3 regions of the Mesorhizobium sp. M7A.F.Ca.US.011.01.1.1 genome follow, and region 2 is predicted to be linked to each of the others. Evidence: riboswitches for the same ligand, from Rfam matches in the RefSeq annotation. Region 2 holds a riboswitch; each other region holds the start of a gene.
The links. A riboswitch is a leader RNA that binds a small molecule or an ion and turns the genes downstream of it on or off. The one in region 2 is predicted to bind thiamine pyrophosphate.
Positions count from the first base shown of each region.

Region 1: linked by a shared signal. The riboswitch ahead of EOA13_RS35360 (YkoF family thiamine/hydroxymethylpyrimidine-binding protein) and the one ahead of thiC (phosphomethylpyrimidine synthase ThiC) in region 2 are both predicted to bind thiamine pyrophosphate.
Region 3: linked by a shared signal. The riboswitch ahead of thiB (thiamine ABC transporter substrate binding subunit) and the one ahead of thiC (phosphomethylpyrimidine synthase ThiC) in region 2 are both predicted to bind thiamine pyrophosphate.

Region 1 covers NZ_RZRT01000098.1:3,131-8,277, forward strand. The annotation lists gene EOA13_RS35355 (ABC transporter permease) at 1-275, opposite strand, end outside; gene EOA13_RS35360 (YkoF family thiamine/hydroxymethylpyrimidine-binding protein) at 380-988, opposite strand; TPP riboswitch at 979-1,092, opposite strand; gene EOA13_RS35365 (hypothetical protein) at 1,287-1,607, shown strand; gene EOA13_RS35370 (formyltransferase family protein) at 1,653-2,684, opposite strand; gene msrA (peptide-methionine (S)-S-oxide reductase MsrA) at 3,066-3,584, opposite strand; gene EOA13_RS35380 (glycosyltransferase family 39 protein) at 3,717-5,147, opposite strand, start outside.
Region 2 covers NZ_RZRT01000052.1:27,165-32,311, forward strand. The annotation lists gene EOA13_RS29760 (thiazole synthase) at 1-453, opposite strand, end outside; gene thiS (sulfur carrier protein ThiS) at 455-652, opposite strand; gene thiO (glycine oxidase ThiO) at 621-1,622, opposite strand; gene thiC (phosphomethylpyrimidine synthase ThiC) at 1,619-3,454, opposite strand; TPP riboswitch at 3,558-3,674, opposite strand; gene EOA13_RS29785 (hypothetical protein) at 3,992-4,255, opposite strand; gene EOA13_RS29790 (metallophosphoesterase) at 4,747-5,147, shown strand, end outside.
Region 3 covers NZ_RZRT01000071.1:5,590-10,736, reverse strand. The annotation lists gene EOA13_RS32740 (ABC-F family ATP-binding cassette domain-containing protein) at 1-640, opposite strand, end outside; gene EOA13_RS32735 (thiamine diphosphokinase) at 642-1,286, opposite strand; TPP riboswitch at 1,374-1,488, shown strand; gene thiB (thiamine ABC transporter substrate binding subunit) at 1,532-2,530, shown strand; gene thiP (thiamine/thiamine pyrophosphate ABC transporter permease) at 2,774-4,393, shown strand; gene thiQ (thiamine ABC transporter ATP-binding protein) at 4,386-5,147, shown strand, end outside.

The DNA.
Region 1 (5,147 bases), on a different contig from region 2:
GGCAATGTCTGGCTGACGATGAAGACGGGAAACAGCGCGCGGCGCAGCGGCTGGAAGAAGTCGACCAGCATCGACAGCGCAAAGGCGGCACTGAGCGAACAAGCAAAGCCAAGCAGCGTGGCGCGGACGGTCGGAACGGCGTTGTCGACCAGCGCCTCGCGATTGAGCAGCGCTTGCTCGAAGACGCGCGACGGCGCCGGCAGTATCGTCGGCTTGATGCCGGAATAGGTGGCATAAAGCTCCCACGCCAGCAGGAGCACCCCGACCGAGATCATGGCCGGTCCTGCCTTGACAAGAAGGCTCGCGATCGGGCGCGAAGCGACTGATGATGAGACCACGGCAGATAACCTTTGACGGCCGCGCAAAAGCGGCGGCAGCTTCAGACAGCCGACGGGCTGTTGGCCGAGACCGTGACGTCGAGGGTTACGTGGCCGGCACCCGGTCCAAAGCGGCAGAAGGCCTCGTCCAGCGCCGAAAAGATCGCGCCGGCATCACCGCGCAATTTCGTGCAGAAATGCTTGGAGCGCTCATAAACGCCCGACTGCTTGAGAAAATCGATGCAGCCGTAGATCTCGTCCATATGGTCGTCGGTGCCCATCACATAGAGCGAGAACTGCGCTGCCGCCGGCTGGCCAGTCGAAGCCGCGCCGCGCACCGCCGCGATGGCCGCATCCCTGCGCGGGCCGAGTGGCCCGACAGGCCCGCCAAGTGCATCGGAGCGGCAGATCGGATCATCCGGCTCGCCAGGGCACCCGCGCGAGATGGTGGCCGACAACACGCAATGTTTGCCGCTGCGTGCCGCCGCCACGAAGAGGTCGCGCATGGCGGGAAACAGCACTTCGGGCGGCCCGACCAGCAAGGTCGAGATGTCGTCGGTCTCGATCCTGAGCTTGTCGCGCCAGGGATCGAGCGCACCGAGCGCGCCAAGAATGACACCGACGAAATCGTCGGTCATGGGGTATAGGGAAATCTGTGCGCCTGAAAACATCGCCCGCCTCGCTCCGCTGGTATTACCCAGATCAGCTTCTAGGGTCTGTGGGCTTGCCGCCCCCGTCTCAGCCCCGACCGTACGGAGCACCCCTGTGGATGTGCGCCTTAAAGCATCATTCGAGTTCAAGGGGAAGCCGTTTTTTCAGAGCACTGCGCCAAAAGCATTGCGTCAGTCACGGTGCCCCTGAGCGGAATTTTGTCGGGACCTTCGCCGCCGCGACCGGTTGTCCCCACAGTCGCAACGCGATCACTTTCGTAGAAAATAAGCGACGACTTCACAGAAATGGAGACAGACCATGTTCATGAAAATCCTCGCAGCTTCGGTTCTCACCATTGGTCTGGCCACGTCAGCCATGGCGCAAAGCGCCGGCAGCAACAACGCAAATGGAAGCGGCAGCGGCAAGTCGGTGACGGTTGAGCCGAACACGCCGGCTTCACCGAATACGATCGAGCCGGACACTGTCGACCCGGGCACGACCAACAGCACGACTGGCACGGTAGGGGACATGAATTCGAACGCGGATCAGAATTGCCCGACCAACCCGCAAGGCGCGCAGCCGGACGCCGATGGTAACGCGACGGCGCCAACGGTAAACGATAATCATTGTGGCAAGTAACTTACGTCGCAAACGGATGAAGCCGCTGGGCATCGCCCAGCGACTTCATCCGTTTCTCTGGTCCGCAGCACTCGCTTTGCCGAACAGCCGGATTTCTGGAGCGGGTTTGCCGGCGGGCGGGCGCGAAAATAGGTGTTTTGAATTGAGCAGCCGTTTGAGCACTCTACCGTAGGTAAAATACAGGACCCGACCGTTGGCGAGATCGAATTCCACTGTTCCCCACCGCCTGACCGGAGCCTTTCCTGTGCAGGGCCCCAGCCTTCTGATCTGGAATCCCAGCCTGACTTTGCGCGTTCCGATTTCAAGATAGATGCCTGGCAGAAGGCCAAGCACATGCCATAGCCGTACAACATGCTCGACCGACATGGCCGGCGAGATTATCAGGTGGCTGGGCTGAAGCCGCGCCCAGACGAAGTCGCCTTTCGGCTGCGGCATTCCTGACAACAGCCCCCGGCAGTAGGCCGGCACCGCCTCGCTCACCAGAATCCGCATAGCGGTTGCCGTGCTGTCGACCAAGGCTTCTCTCGATGTCCAGTCAGCTTCGGAAAACGGCACCTGCCCGAGAATGTCACCCTCGTCAAAACCGGCGGACATCTTGTGGAGCGTGACGCCGCCATGAGCCGCATACCGGCCGTCCACGGCCAAGCGCTGGATCGGATGGGGCCCTCGATAGTCGGGGAGCAGCGCCGGGTGGAGGTTGACCCCGCCTTTGGAAAAATGGCCAAGAACCTCTTGAGGGATCAAGACAGGCAAAGTGTAGCAGACCAGCACATCGGCGCGGACGTCAGACAATTGCCGACCAAGCGCATTCCAATCGTAAGGGCGGCCAAATTCGATCAACTTGACAGGCGTGTTACCGATAAACCGCCTGAGCAGCAGCTTGCGTTGAAGCCTTCGCCGGAAATTGCCAATGCTGAAACCGGTGGGACGACGCCGGAACCCGGGCACGATGATCGCGCCAATTGCATTTCCAGCCTCTAGCCAGCCGGCGAGCAGAGGCCCGGTATAGTTAGAGATATCGAGGACAAAAACGGCTGTGATCGGCTCCGAGTGATCGGTCGATTCGATCGGCCTCATCTTCGGCGGCTCAAACGGGCCGACAGATCAGGGCGAGCTTGTCAGGTCGGCTGAGTGGAAGGCGATGCCAAGGCAGTGACAACCGAAAGACGCTCGCGTTTTACAAACACTGGCTTTTCGTAAACTTTTTTCACGGCCCGTCTCCCGAAATCAACTCTTCCTGCGCAATTGGACCGCGATACGGCAGGCTGTCAACCGCCTGACCGTGTTTGCCTACCGCATCCGCATTCGCCGTTGACGAAGGTGTTCGAAGGGCGCTCGGACATTATGAAAGCTCAATGGCCGACGCGACAAGACGCGCTGACTGAAAGAGGTTTGGATGCGATGATCTGCTCGACGACACCGTCGAGCAGCAATGCAGGGCAAATCGCAGTTGCAAATCTACGAAACCGCCGTCTCGCGAACCGGCAGCTTCCAGCCTGGCCTGACGAAGTGGCAGGTGTATCCGTTGGGATATTTCTCCAGATAGTCCTGATGCTCGGGCTCGGCTTCCCAGAATGGACCAACGGGTGCGACTTCGGTGACGACCTTGCCCGGCCACAGGCCCGAGGCATCGACATCGGCGATGGTGTCCTCGGCGACGCGCTTCTGTTCGTCGCTGGTGTAATAGATCGCCGAGCGATAACTCGTCCCGACATCGTTGCCCTGGCGGTTGCGGGTCGTCGGATCGTGGATCTGGAAAAAGCGTTCCAGCAGCGTGCGATAGCTTATGATGGCCGGATCGAAATTGATCTCGATCGCTTCGGCGTGGCTGCCATGGTTGCGATAGGTGGCGTTAGGCACGTCGCCGCCGCTGTAGCCGACGCGGGTGGAGATGACGCCGGGATAGCGCCGTATCAAATCCTGCATGCCCCAGAAACAGCCGCCGGCAAGGACTGCACGTTCGGTCGAAGTCGCCATGTCACGTCTCCTCAAAAGCAATTCCAGGAAAAGTGTGTAGCGGTTTTCCGTCTGGAATTGCGTAAAAGCAAGTGGTCTCGCCATAAATGGGCATTGTCACCCGCTTCGTCCAGCGGACGCGGTGGATCTACTTCAGTTGCTCGTTTGGGCGAGGCTGTCGATCAAACCCGGTAGCTTCATGCCAGGCGGAATGGCGGCAAAGCTGATCGCCACCGGTGGTGCCCTGAGCGACCAGTCGAAAAGAACGGTCTTGACCGGGATGTTGCCCAGCCACGCCAGCAGCCGAGGTGGCACGCCGCTCCCGGGCCAGACCAGGAGCATGCCGTGATCGCGCAGCCGCTGGCTGGTGATCCAGGGGGCGAGCCGCATGTCGAGGTCGGTGAAGATCGACGGCTTGTCATAGGCGTTGAGGCCCGCCAGCAACGCGATGCGGGTATCGCCGCCGACGATGTCGAGCCGACCGGGCACCGCCGCGTGCCAGACCGCCTCGGCTTCGTCCGAAATCTGCCGCGCTGGCCAGCAGACGGCATCCATGCGCCCGCGCAAATTGCAACTCGTCCAGCGGATGCCCGCATAGGCACCGGACATGCCGAGGATGCAGGCGAACGCGCAGATCGCCAGCCGTCGCAGTTCGACGGCGCCGAGCCGATGACCCAGCAAGGCGAGCGCCACAACGCCGACCAGATTGTACATCGGCGCGCCCCACGCCTCGCCGGCGCCGGTGAACAGCGAAGCCACCATGACAAGCACCGCCGGACCAAGCCCCATCCACACGAGATAGGCCAGCGCGCCGCGCTCGATGGGCTGTTCCGGCGCGGGCGAACGCCGCAACAGCCCCGATATCGCCAGCACCAGCAATAAGCCGCAGAGCCCCGCCATTTGGACACCGATATAGTAAAGGCGGGCGCGGTGGACCAACACCCATTCATCGCGGCCGGCGACATAGGTCAGCGGCAGGAAATCGATGCGGTAGAGCTGGACGGCCAGCGGCGCGGCGACGGCGAGGAAAACCGCGAGCCCAAGCCAGGGCCAGGGCGTGGCGAGCCGATTGCGTGCCCGTGTGTCCGACAACAGCCAGATCGCCCCGAAGAGCAACAGCAACCCGGTGGAAAACTTGGCATAGAGCCCGACGCCCGACACCAGTCCGAGCGCCAGCCACCAGCCCGGCCCACCGCCACGGCCCGCACGCCACAGCAGCCAGCAGATTGCGGCCCAGAAGGGCATCTGCGCGTAATCATGATTGAACTGCGGTGTCGGCCAGCCGAAGAAATACAATGACGGCATCAAAAGCACGGCGGCCAGCCCGCGGGTTCTCCCGAGCATGTCGCGGGCCAGCAGGTAGACGAAGACGAAGGTCGCCGAGACGACAAGCTGGGCGAGCAGATATTGCGGCCAGCGGAACGATCCGGTCAGAAGATGGCTGATCTCGAGCAGCCAGCCGGGGAGCTGCGGATGCTTGTAGGTCAAAAGCACCCATTCGCGGCCCCACATGAAGCTCTCGACGACATCGCCGGGCGGGGCGGCATCGACAAGCGCCGGAACCACGGTCCAGCACAGGATCTG
Region 2 (5,147 bases):
CGGCATCAGGACCTTGCAGCCCGCTTCCAGCAGCCGCTCGGCGACAACGAGATCGTCGGTGGTATAGGGGAATACCGCAAAGCCGTCCTCGCACAGGATGCGGGCGGCTTCAACCAGACCGAACACATCCGGCTGTAGCGTGTCGTGATTGCCGATCACTTCGAGCTTGATCCAGTTGGTGCCGAAGACCTCGCGCGCCATTTTCGCGGTGGTGACGGCTTCCTTGACGGAGAGGCAGCCGGCGGTATTGGGCAGGGTTCTGGCGCCCAGCGAGCGGATCAACGACCAGAATTGTTCGCCGGCCCTACCGCCCGCCATCTCACGCCGCAACGAGACGGTCACCACCGACGTGCCCGATGCCTTGACTGCATCGGCAAGGATGGCCGGCGAAGGATACTGAGCCGTGCCGAGAAGCAGGCGCGACGAAAGCTCGGTTCCATAAAGCTCCAACATGCTAGCCGCCCTGCATGGGCGAGAGGATTTCGATCCGGTCGCCGTCGCTCAACTGGAACTCCGCGCGGTTGGCTTTGTGCACGAGGTCGCTGTTGACGGCGGTGGCGAGCCAATCGCCCTCATAGTCGAGCGCGGCAAGCAACTCGGCCAGCGTGGTGGCGGCAATCTCACGCGCCTCGCCGTTGACCATCAGTTTCATGAGCATGCTCCTTGGTTCTGTCTTGACTGAAAACCAGGTCGGCAGCCTGGCGCGCCATGGCGGGGGCGAGGAGAAAACCGTGACGATAAAGACCGTTGATCGCGATGATCTCACCGTCTGTTTCGACGCGTGGCAAATTGTCGGGAAATGCCGGACGGACACCCACACCGGTTTCAACGATCTCGGCCTCACCAAAGGCCGGATGGAGGGCATGGGCGGCGCCCAGCAGCTCCATCATGGAACGCGCCGTCACCGGTCCGGCGCTCTGGCTTTCAATCATCGTCGCTCCGATCATGAAACGGTGATCGGTGCGCGGCACGGCATAAAGCGGAAAGCGTGGATGAAGCAAACGGACCGGCCGCGACAGCGAGACATCAGGCGTGCGAAGGATCAGCATTTCGCCGCGAACACCGCGCAGCCTGTCATCGGCCGCTGCCATTCCCATGCAGTCTATCTGACGGGCGAATCCCGAAACAGGCCGGGCGTCGCAGCCGAAGTGGAATTTGACACCCATGGTCGCAAGCTTGTCATGAAGTGCCGCCATCGCCGGGCGTGGGTCGAGGTGAGCCTCGTCGGGGAAGAGCAATCCACGCCGGAAGCGGCCGGCGAGGTCGGGTTCCAGGAGCGCAATTTCGTTTTCATCGACGCGCCGATGCCCTGACGTGCGACTGGCGAACCGGTCAAGCTCACCGGCATCACGCGGCGCGGCCACGACCAATGTCCCGGCCCGTGTCACCTGACCCGACAGCACCGCATCCCACCAGTCGGCAGCATCGCGTCCGAGATCCAGCACCGGCTGCTCCGCGCTTTCGCGCTCGCACCATGGCGCCAGCATGCCGCCGGCGAACCACGACGCGTTGCCACCAAGGCCATGCCGCATCTCGGCGACGGTGACCGTCGCGCCGCGGGCGGCGAGTTCGAAAGCGACGGTGAGGCCGGCAACGCCGGCCCCTTTGACGAGCACCCTCATGATGGTTTGGGAGCCTCTGGCACGACCGGTACGCCAGTCTCGTCCGCCTGCATGTAGAGATCGCCGCCCTCCCGGTATTTTGCCGCCATTGCCGCCATGCCTTCCTTCTGGGCCTCGGCACGGATGTCGTGGGAAATGCGCATGGAGCAGAATTTCGGCCCGCACATCGAACAAAAATGTGCCAGCTTGTGCGCCTCCTTGGGCAAGGTCTGGTCGTGGAAGGACCGTGCGGTTTCGGGGTCGAGCGACAGGTTGAACTGGTCCTCCCAGCGGAACTCGAAGCGCGCGCGCGAAAGGGCATCATCCCTGGTTTTCGCTGCCGGATGGCCCTTCGCCAGATCGGCTGCATGGGCGGCTATCTTGTAGGTGATCACGCCAATCTTGACGTCGTTGCGGTCGGGAAGGCCGAGATGCTCTTTCGGCGTGACGTAGCAAAGCATTGCGGTGCCGAACCAGCCTATCATGGCGGCACCTATCCCTGAGGTGATGTGGTCATAGCCCGGCGCGATGTCGGTCGTCAGCGGCCCCAACGTGTAGAACGGCGCCTCACCGCACACTGCGAGCTGCTTGTCCATGTTCTGCTTGATCTTGTGCATGGGGACATGGCCCGGGCCTTCGATCATCACCTGGCAGTCCTTTGCCCAGGCAATCTTGGTGAGTTCTCCAAGTGTTTCCAGTTCGGCGAATTGCGCCGCGTCGTTCGCATCGGCGATTGAACCGGGACGAAGGCCGTCGCCGAGCGAGAAGGAGACGTCATAGGCTCTGGCGATGTCGCAGATCTCCTCGAAATGCTCGTAGAGGAAGCTCTCCCGGTGATGGTGCAGGCACCATTTGGCCATGATCGAGCCGCCGCGCGAGACGATGCCCGTGACCCGGTCGACGGTCAGCGGGATGTAGTGCAGCCGCACGCCGGCGTGGATGGTGAAATAGTCGACGCCTTGCTCGGCCTGCTCGATCAGCGTGTCGCGGTAGACCTCCCAGTTCAGATCCTCGGCGATGCCGTTGACCTTTTCCAGCGCCTGATAGAGCGGCACCGTACCGATCGGCACCGGCGCATTGCGCACGATCCAGTCGCGGATGTTGTGGATGTTGCGGCCGGTCGACAGGTCCATCACCGTGTCCGCGCCCCAGCGGATAGCCCAGACCATTTTTTCGACCTCTTCGGCCATCGACGATGTGACAGCCGAGTTACCGATGTTGGCGTTGATCTTGACCAGAAAATTGCGACCGATGATCATCGGCTCGCTCTCGGGATGATTGATGTTGGCGGGAATGATTGCGCGCCCGCGCGCCACCTCGTCGCGCACGAATTCGGGTGTGACGAAATCTGGGATCGCCGCGCCGAAGGCTTCGCCGTCGCGTTGCAGCTTGCCGCGCATCACCTCGCGGCCGAGATTCTCGCGGATGGCTACGAACTCCATTTCTGGCGTGATGATGCCGGCGCGCGCATAGGCAAGTTGGGTCACCGCCTTGCCCTGCTTGGCCTTGAGCGGCCGATTGCGTATCGGAAATTCCGGTGTCAGGCGCTCGCCGGTGGCGAATCCATTGTCTTCCGGCCGGACGTGGCGGCCGTCATAGGCTTCGACATCGCCACGCGCCGTGACCCATTCGTGGCGAAGCCGGGCAAGGCCTTTTTCGATGCTGGTTTCGACTGATGGATCGGTGTAGGGGCCGGACGGATCGTAGACGGTGACGGGCGGTTCGCCGGCCGTCGGATGGACGGAAATCTCGCGCATCGGCACCCTGATCTGCGGGTAGAGGACGCCGGGCTTGTGGATTTTCCGCGAGGCGGGCAGTGGTCCCGTCGATACGGCGGGGGTGAGGGCATTCATCGTGAGGCTCCTTTGCTCATGCATTGGAGACCCAGTTCTGTGCCGGAAGGATGAAAAGACGCTTCTGTAGACCTGCTGCAACAGGACCTCGGGCGTAAACTCCCGCAAAGCGCTTGCACCGTCCCTACGCCAGTATGAACTGGATCAGGTTCAACGGGTCACTGCGCCGCGAAAGCCAGCAGTATCTCAGCCCCTTGCCGGGACTCCCCTGGTGAATGCCTTAGGTTGAACGGGCTGACGCTATCTTGTCAAGCGCATTCGGGCGCCTTCGGCCGGTGGCGACGACCGGCGGCCAGCCGGGCGGAGAGCTCGCGCATGCATCGGGGACAAGTCACGCCCCGTAGACCGGGGCTGAATGGCCAAAGCCTCATTCGCTTCGTGAAGGATGGAGAAACTGTATTGGCCATGTGCGCGTATCGACCAAGTAGCTCAGGCGGTCACGGATGTGGTTATTCTGGTCGAAGGTGACGAACGGCCTTGGGGGTCACCTCCTTTAGGATTCAGAGGTTGGAAGACGGCTTCTCGCGATCACGGCCATCAGGAAATACCTGTCTTCGGCTCAACCTCGACATGGCGTCCGATCGACCGCAGATATACAGCTATCTCGTTCATGAGATGATCGCGTTCGCCGTAGATTTCAGCAATCCTACGCAGCTGTGGCTCGACGGCCCTCCGTTGCGCTGGCGTGAAATCAGCATCGCCAAAGACGTATCCCAAGTTGCCAATCGCGCAAATTTTGCAGCCGGCGTCCACAACTGCTTGTACGAATGCCGGAATGTCTTTTTCTTGCATGGTCTTCATGTCGAACCTCTCGTGAATGGCGTGCTTGCGCCCCAATCTGCCTTTTCAGCGTGTCCTCTGGGCGGCGCAAGCCCTGAGCGTGACTGTGCACGGGCAACCTCGACTATCCCATCTGCCACGCTCTTTAGAATCGGTGGGGTCTGGTGATCGCAGGCTGGGCCACTCAAAAGCCTGCAAGAAGAAAGTCATGGCGACCATTGCTCAAGATCGCAAGGGTGCGTGCAAGACCTTCCGTTGGCAGTCATGCACGCTCGCTCAGAGATAGTCCGGCCGCGGAAATTCTCCCTTATTCGTAAGAAAGCTCATTGAGCAACTGGGCATTGAGCAACTGGGTCTCACGTCACGGGTCTCGTGTGCTTCACAGCCGAAAAATAGCCGCCGTGGCAATTCTCGAAAAGTGCAGGCTACCTCGTTAAGGACACTGCGGATGATCGTTCGCGCTTGGCAAAAGCGAACGGATTAGTCTATGGCTCTCGGCAGGGGGGCGAGTTATGCGGCGGGTGCGAATCCTTCAAGTAGGCGATATTCACTATCCGGACTGGCATCCTTCCTCTAGCAACATCGATGCCAAGGATAGCAAGTTCGCTCCGAAAATAACGCAGAAGCTACGCGCGTCTTCGCTGCGTGCCGTCTTGACGAAACTTCGGCGGCTGACGACTTCGAAGCCCTTGGATTCGATCGCCTTCATGGGGGATTTCACGAGCCGTGGCGACAAGACCTTCATTGCTTCGGCATTCCAGCATTTCACGTTGCTCTGCCGCGCACAGGGACGCAGTTCAAAGGCGCTTCCGTTGATATTCGTACCGGGAAATCACGATGTGAACCGTGATGACGCGCGCGAACTTGGACCGACTGAGAAATTCAGCGAAATGGCGAGTTTAGCCGCCCGCTT
Region 3 (5,147 bases), on a different contig from region 2:
CCTCCAGGACCAGGTCGCGCCATTCCTCGAAATGGCCAAAGCCCTTGTCCAGCCTGCGGGTCTGGCCGCGATCGAGCCAGATGGTGGCGCGCGACACACGTTCGAGAAAGCGGCGGTCGTGCGAGATGACGATCAGTGCCGAGGAGGTGCGGATGAGTTCTTCTTCCAGCCATTCGATGACCGAGAGGTCGAGATGGTTGGTCGGCTCATCGAGCAGCAGGATGTCTGGCTCCGGCGCCATCACGCGGGCAAGGGCAGCACGCCTCGCCTCGCCGCCCGACAGATCATTCGGACGTTCCTCACCCGACAGTCCGAGATGCTCCATCAGATAGCTGGCTCGGTAGGGATCGTCGGCGGGGCCAAGCCCGGCCTCGACATAGGCGCGGACGGTGGCAAAGCCCTCCATGTCCGGCATCTGCGGCAAATAGCGGATAGTTGCCGAAGGCTGGCGGAACACCTCGCCGTCCTGCGGCTCGATCAGGCCAGCGGCGATCTTCAGCAGGGTCGACTTGCCCGACCCGTTGCGGCCGACCAGTGCAATCTTGTCGCCGGCCGAAGCCGTCAAGGCGGCGCCGTCGAGCAGCGGCGTGCCGCCGAAGGTCAGTTTTATCCCGTCGAGGTTGAGAAGAGGCGGGGCCATGTCAGCTTTCAGGTAAGGGATAGGGATGAGCGAGCAGCATCGCGCGGCCATGGTCCAGTGCGATTTCGAGGCGGCCCTTGACCTCGTTGGAGATGGTCAGCGACGAACCGAACGCCACCTTGACGTGGTTCAGCGGCCATTTGGCGCCGGTGACGGTCAGGCCGGCGAGCTCGGAAAAGCCGAGCACCGAAAACAGCGTGCCATCGGCATAGTCGAAGCCGGCCGTTCCGCGCAGCAGGGGAATGCCCTCCTGGGCGCCGCTGGTCAGGAGCACATCAGTCCCGGCCTCGGCCAGCCGGAGGGCAAGCGCCAGATGCAGGAAAGCGTGGTCGGCGCGCTTGCCGCCGAAAGCACCGGCGAGCACCAGGCGGGTCGCGCCGCGCTCGAGTGCGGCGGCAATGGCCAGTTCGCCATCGGTCTGGTCCTTTTCCGCCGGGAAGGTCCGGCGCGGCACGGAAGCGAGATCGTCAGGCAGCTTGGCTGGCACGGAATCGAAATCGCCCACCCACAGTTCGGGCACGAGACCCAGCAGCCGCGCATGCCCGATGCCGGCGTCGGCGGCGATGACGCGGGAGCCTTCGGCCTGGCGGTCGAGCCGTGGCGTGCGGATGAGATCGCCGCCAAGCAGGATGGTGAATGTGCTCATATCGTGTGGCCCTTACCAGCCCGGCACGGGAAACGGAAGGCGGCAAACTCCCACTTGCATGGGGGATCGGCCCGGCCTATGTGTCGAAACGCTCTAACGGGGTGCCGGACGCGATCTTCGCGGACCGGCTGAGAGGCAGTCTCGCCAACCCGCTGAACCTGATCCGGTTTGTACCGGCGGAGGGATTAGACGTTTCGGACAGTCCGACGCCTCAATTCCTTTCAATTCGAACGAAGGAGGCGCCGATGCGCACGCATTTATACGCTCTAGTCTCAGCAATGGCCGTGGTCCTGTCCGGACCGGCCTTGGCCAAGGACAAACTCACCGTCTACACCTATGAGAGCTTTACCGCCGACTGGGGTCCGGGTCCCGTGGTGAAGAAGGAGTTCGAGGCCGAATGCGGCTGCGATGTCGAGTTCGTCTCGGTCGCCGACGGCGTCGCGCTGCTCAACCGCGTCAGATTGGAAGGCGCGTCGACCAAGGCCGATATCGTGCTTGGCCTCGACACCAATCTCACCGCCGATGCCAAGGCGTCAGGCTTGTTCGCGCCGCATGGCGGCGTAACTGATGTCAACGTGCCGGGTGGCTGGAGCGACGATACTTTTGTCCCCTTTGACTACGGATATTTCGCCGTCGTCTACGACTCCGAGAAGCTGAAGAACCCGCCGAAAAGCCTGAAAGAACTGGTCGAGGGCAGTGCCGATGACAAGATCGTCATCCAGGATCCGCGCACCTCCACGCCGGGCCTCGGTCTGCTTCTGTGGGTCAAGTCGGTCTATGGCGACAAGGCGCCCGAGGCCTGGGCCAAGCTCAAGGCGAAAGTGCTGACCGTGACGCCGGGCTGGAGCGAGGCCTATGGGCTGTTCACCAAGGGCGAGGCGCCGATGGTGCTGTCCTACACGACGTCGCCGGCCTACCACATGGTCGCCGAGAAGACAGAGCGCTATCAGGCAGCGTCGTTCGAGGAGGGCGAGTATTTGCAGATAGAAGTCGCGGGTATCACCACGGCGGGGGCCAAGAACCCGCTGGCGGCCAAGTTCATCGCCTTCATGACCGGGCCGAAATTCCAGGATGCCATCCCCGAGACCAACTGGATGTTCCCGGCCGGCAAGACCGACAAGCCGCTCAATCCGGCCTTCGACAAATTGGTCAAGCCGACCAAGACCTTGCTGTTCAGCCCCGACGAGGTCGCCGCCAACCGCAAGGCCTGGGTCGATGAGTGGCTGGCGGTGATGAGCAAGTAGGCTTGCGAGTTCTTTTGATGTTCGCGCCACTCCACCCCCCTCTGGCCTGCCGGCCATCTCCCCCTCAAGGGGGGAGATTGGCAGTGTCGTTGCTGGTTATAGTCCGGCAACGTTGGAGACTAGCGGAAGCATGGGTGGCGGCCGATCTCCCCCCTGGAGGGGGAGATGTCCGGCAGGACAGAGGGGGGCGCCAAGGAACGCAATCCTTTGTAATTGCCGCGATGGAAAGAATGGTGGTCCAGCGTGCAACGCGCGTCTGACCCCCGCATCACCGCTGGCACCCTCGCGCTCGCTGCAATCGCGCTGCTGATCGGCGGCGCGTTTGCCGGCCTGCTTTTCGAGGGCGCCCATGATTTCTCGGGCGCCTGGGCAGCCTTAGATCCCTATCTGCTTCGCGTCATTCGCTTCACGCTCTGGCAAGCGGCGCTCTCGACGCTGCTTTCGGTCATCCCGGCGCTGTTCGTGGCGCGCGCTCTGTCGCGACATCCACGTTTCTTCGGTCGCGCCTTCATCCTGCAGATATTCGCCGTGCCGTTGGCGCTGCCGGCTATTGTCGCAGCGCTCGGCATTCTGGCGCTTTATGGCCGTGCCGGCTATTTCGCCGGCGTGTTTGCCGTGATCGGCGGGGGAAGCTGGCCGGGCATCTTTGGCCTGTCCGGCATCCTCGTCGCCCATGCCTTCTTCAACCTGCCGCTGGCGACGCGGCTGTTCCTCGAGGCGCTGCAGACCATACCGGCCGACCAATGGCGGTTGGCGAGCCAGCTCGGCATGGCGGCGCGGCCGGCGTTCCGGCTGATCGAATGGCCAACGCTGCGCGCCGCACTGCCCGGCGTCGCCGGGCTGGTGTTCATGCTCTGCATCACATCCTTCACCATCGTGCTGACGCTCGGCGGCGGGCCAGCCGCGACGACGCTTGAGGTCGGCATCTACCAGGCGCTGCGCTTCGATTTCGATCCCGCGCGGGCCGTTACACTGACGCTGTTGCAGATCGCCTTGACCTTTATCGTTGTGCTGACCCTGACGCGCCTGGGCGCCAATGTGGTCGGCGACACCAATTTGCCGGTCGCGCAACGCCGCTATCTCTCGGTCAATCGGAGCGAGACCTGGTTGAACGCGCTAGTCATCATCCTGGCGCTGCTGTTCGTCGTAGGGCCGATGGCGGCAACCGTGGTGGCCGGGTTGGGTGCGGACCTCGGCCGTTTGGCCAGCGAGGCCACTGTCCGGCAGGCAACGCTGACCAGCGCGGCGCTCGCCTTCCTGTCGGCGCTGCTTTCGGTGATGCTGTCGCTGGCGCTGACCATGGCGCGGCGGGCACTGGCGCTGAACCGCCGTGCCGGCGCAAAGACACTGCTCGAACGCGCCACCGATACAGGCGCCGGTTTTGTCCTTGTCGTGCCGCCGATCGTCGTCGGCGCCGGCTGGTTCGTGTTGCTGCGCCATGCCGGCGATGTCTTTGCCATCGCCCCGGTCATGGTCGTCACCGTCAATGCGGTGATGGCGATGCCGTTCGCCCTGCGCGCCGTGCGTCCCGCCTATGATGCGGCGAGCGAGCGTCACGAACGGCTCTGCGCACAGCTCGGCATTGCGGGCTGGAACCGGCTGATGCTGGTCGACTGGCCGTCGCTGCGGCGACCGCTCGCCACTGCCTTCGCTTTCGCCATGGCGCTGTCGCTCGGCGATCTCGGAGTCATTGCCCTGTTCGGCAGTGATTCCGTGCAGACATTGCCCTACCTTCTTCTGGCACGGATGGGCAGCTACCGCACCGAGGATGCCGCCGGCCTGGCACTGCTGCTCGGCTTCGTCTGTCTCGCGTTGATCGTGGCGGCGCACTGGCTGGGAAGGGAGAAGGTCCGCGATGCGTGAGAGGGCGGCCAACAGGCTCGAAAAGGGCGCGCCGGTGCGGCTGGACAATGTGTCGTTCAGTTATGGCAGCTATGGCGATGCGCCACTTGTCTTCGACGTCGAGTTCGCCACGGCGAAGATCACCGCCATCATGGGTCCGAGCGGTTCGGGCAAGTCGACGCTGCTCAATCTGGTCGCCGGCTTCGAGACCCCACAATCGGGCCGCGTGCTGATCGGCGGGGCCGATGTCAGTGCCGAGCCGGCCTCGGCGCGGCCGGTGTCGATGATGTTCCAGGAGAACAATCTCTTCGCGCATCTTTCCGTCGAGCAGAATGTCGGGCTCGGCCGCTCGCCCTCCCTGGGACTGACCGAGGCGGACCGCGCCGCGGTCGCCGAGGCGCTTGCGCGCACCGGTCTCGCGGGCAAGGAGAAACGCCTGCCGCGCGAGCTCTCCGGGGGCGAACGCCAGCGCGTCGCACTGGCCCGCGTGCTGGTGCGCGACCGACCGGTGTTGCTGCTCGACGAGCCCTTCGCTTCGCTCGGACCCGCTTTGCGCGACGAGATGCTGGATCTGGTTGCTGCCGTTCATGCCGAACGCGTCATGACGGTGCTATTTGTCACCCACCAGCCCGAGGATGCACGCCGCATCGGCGAGCACATGGTGTTTGTCGACAATGGGTTGGTGGCCGCAATCGGCAAGGCTGATGATTTCTTTACCGGGGCTGGTCCGGAGGCGTTCCGGCGCTATATCGGCGCGGGTGCTGGATATTCCACA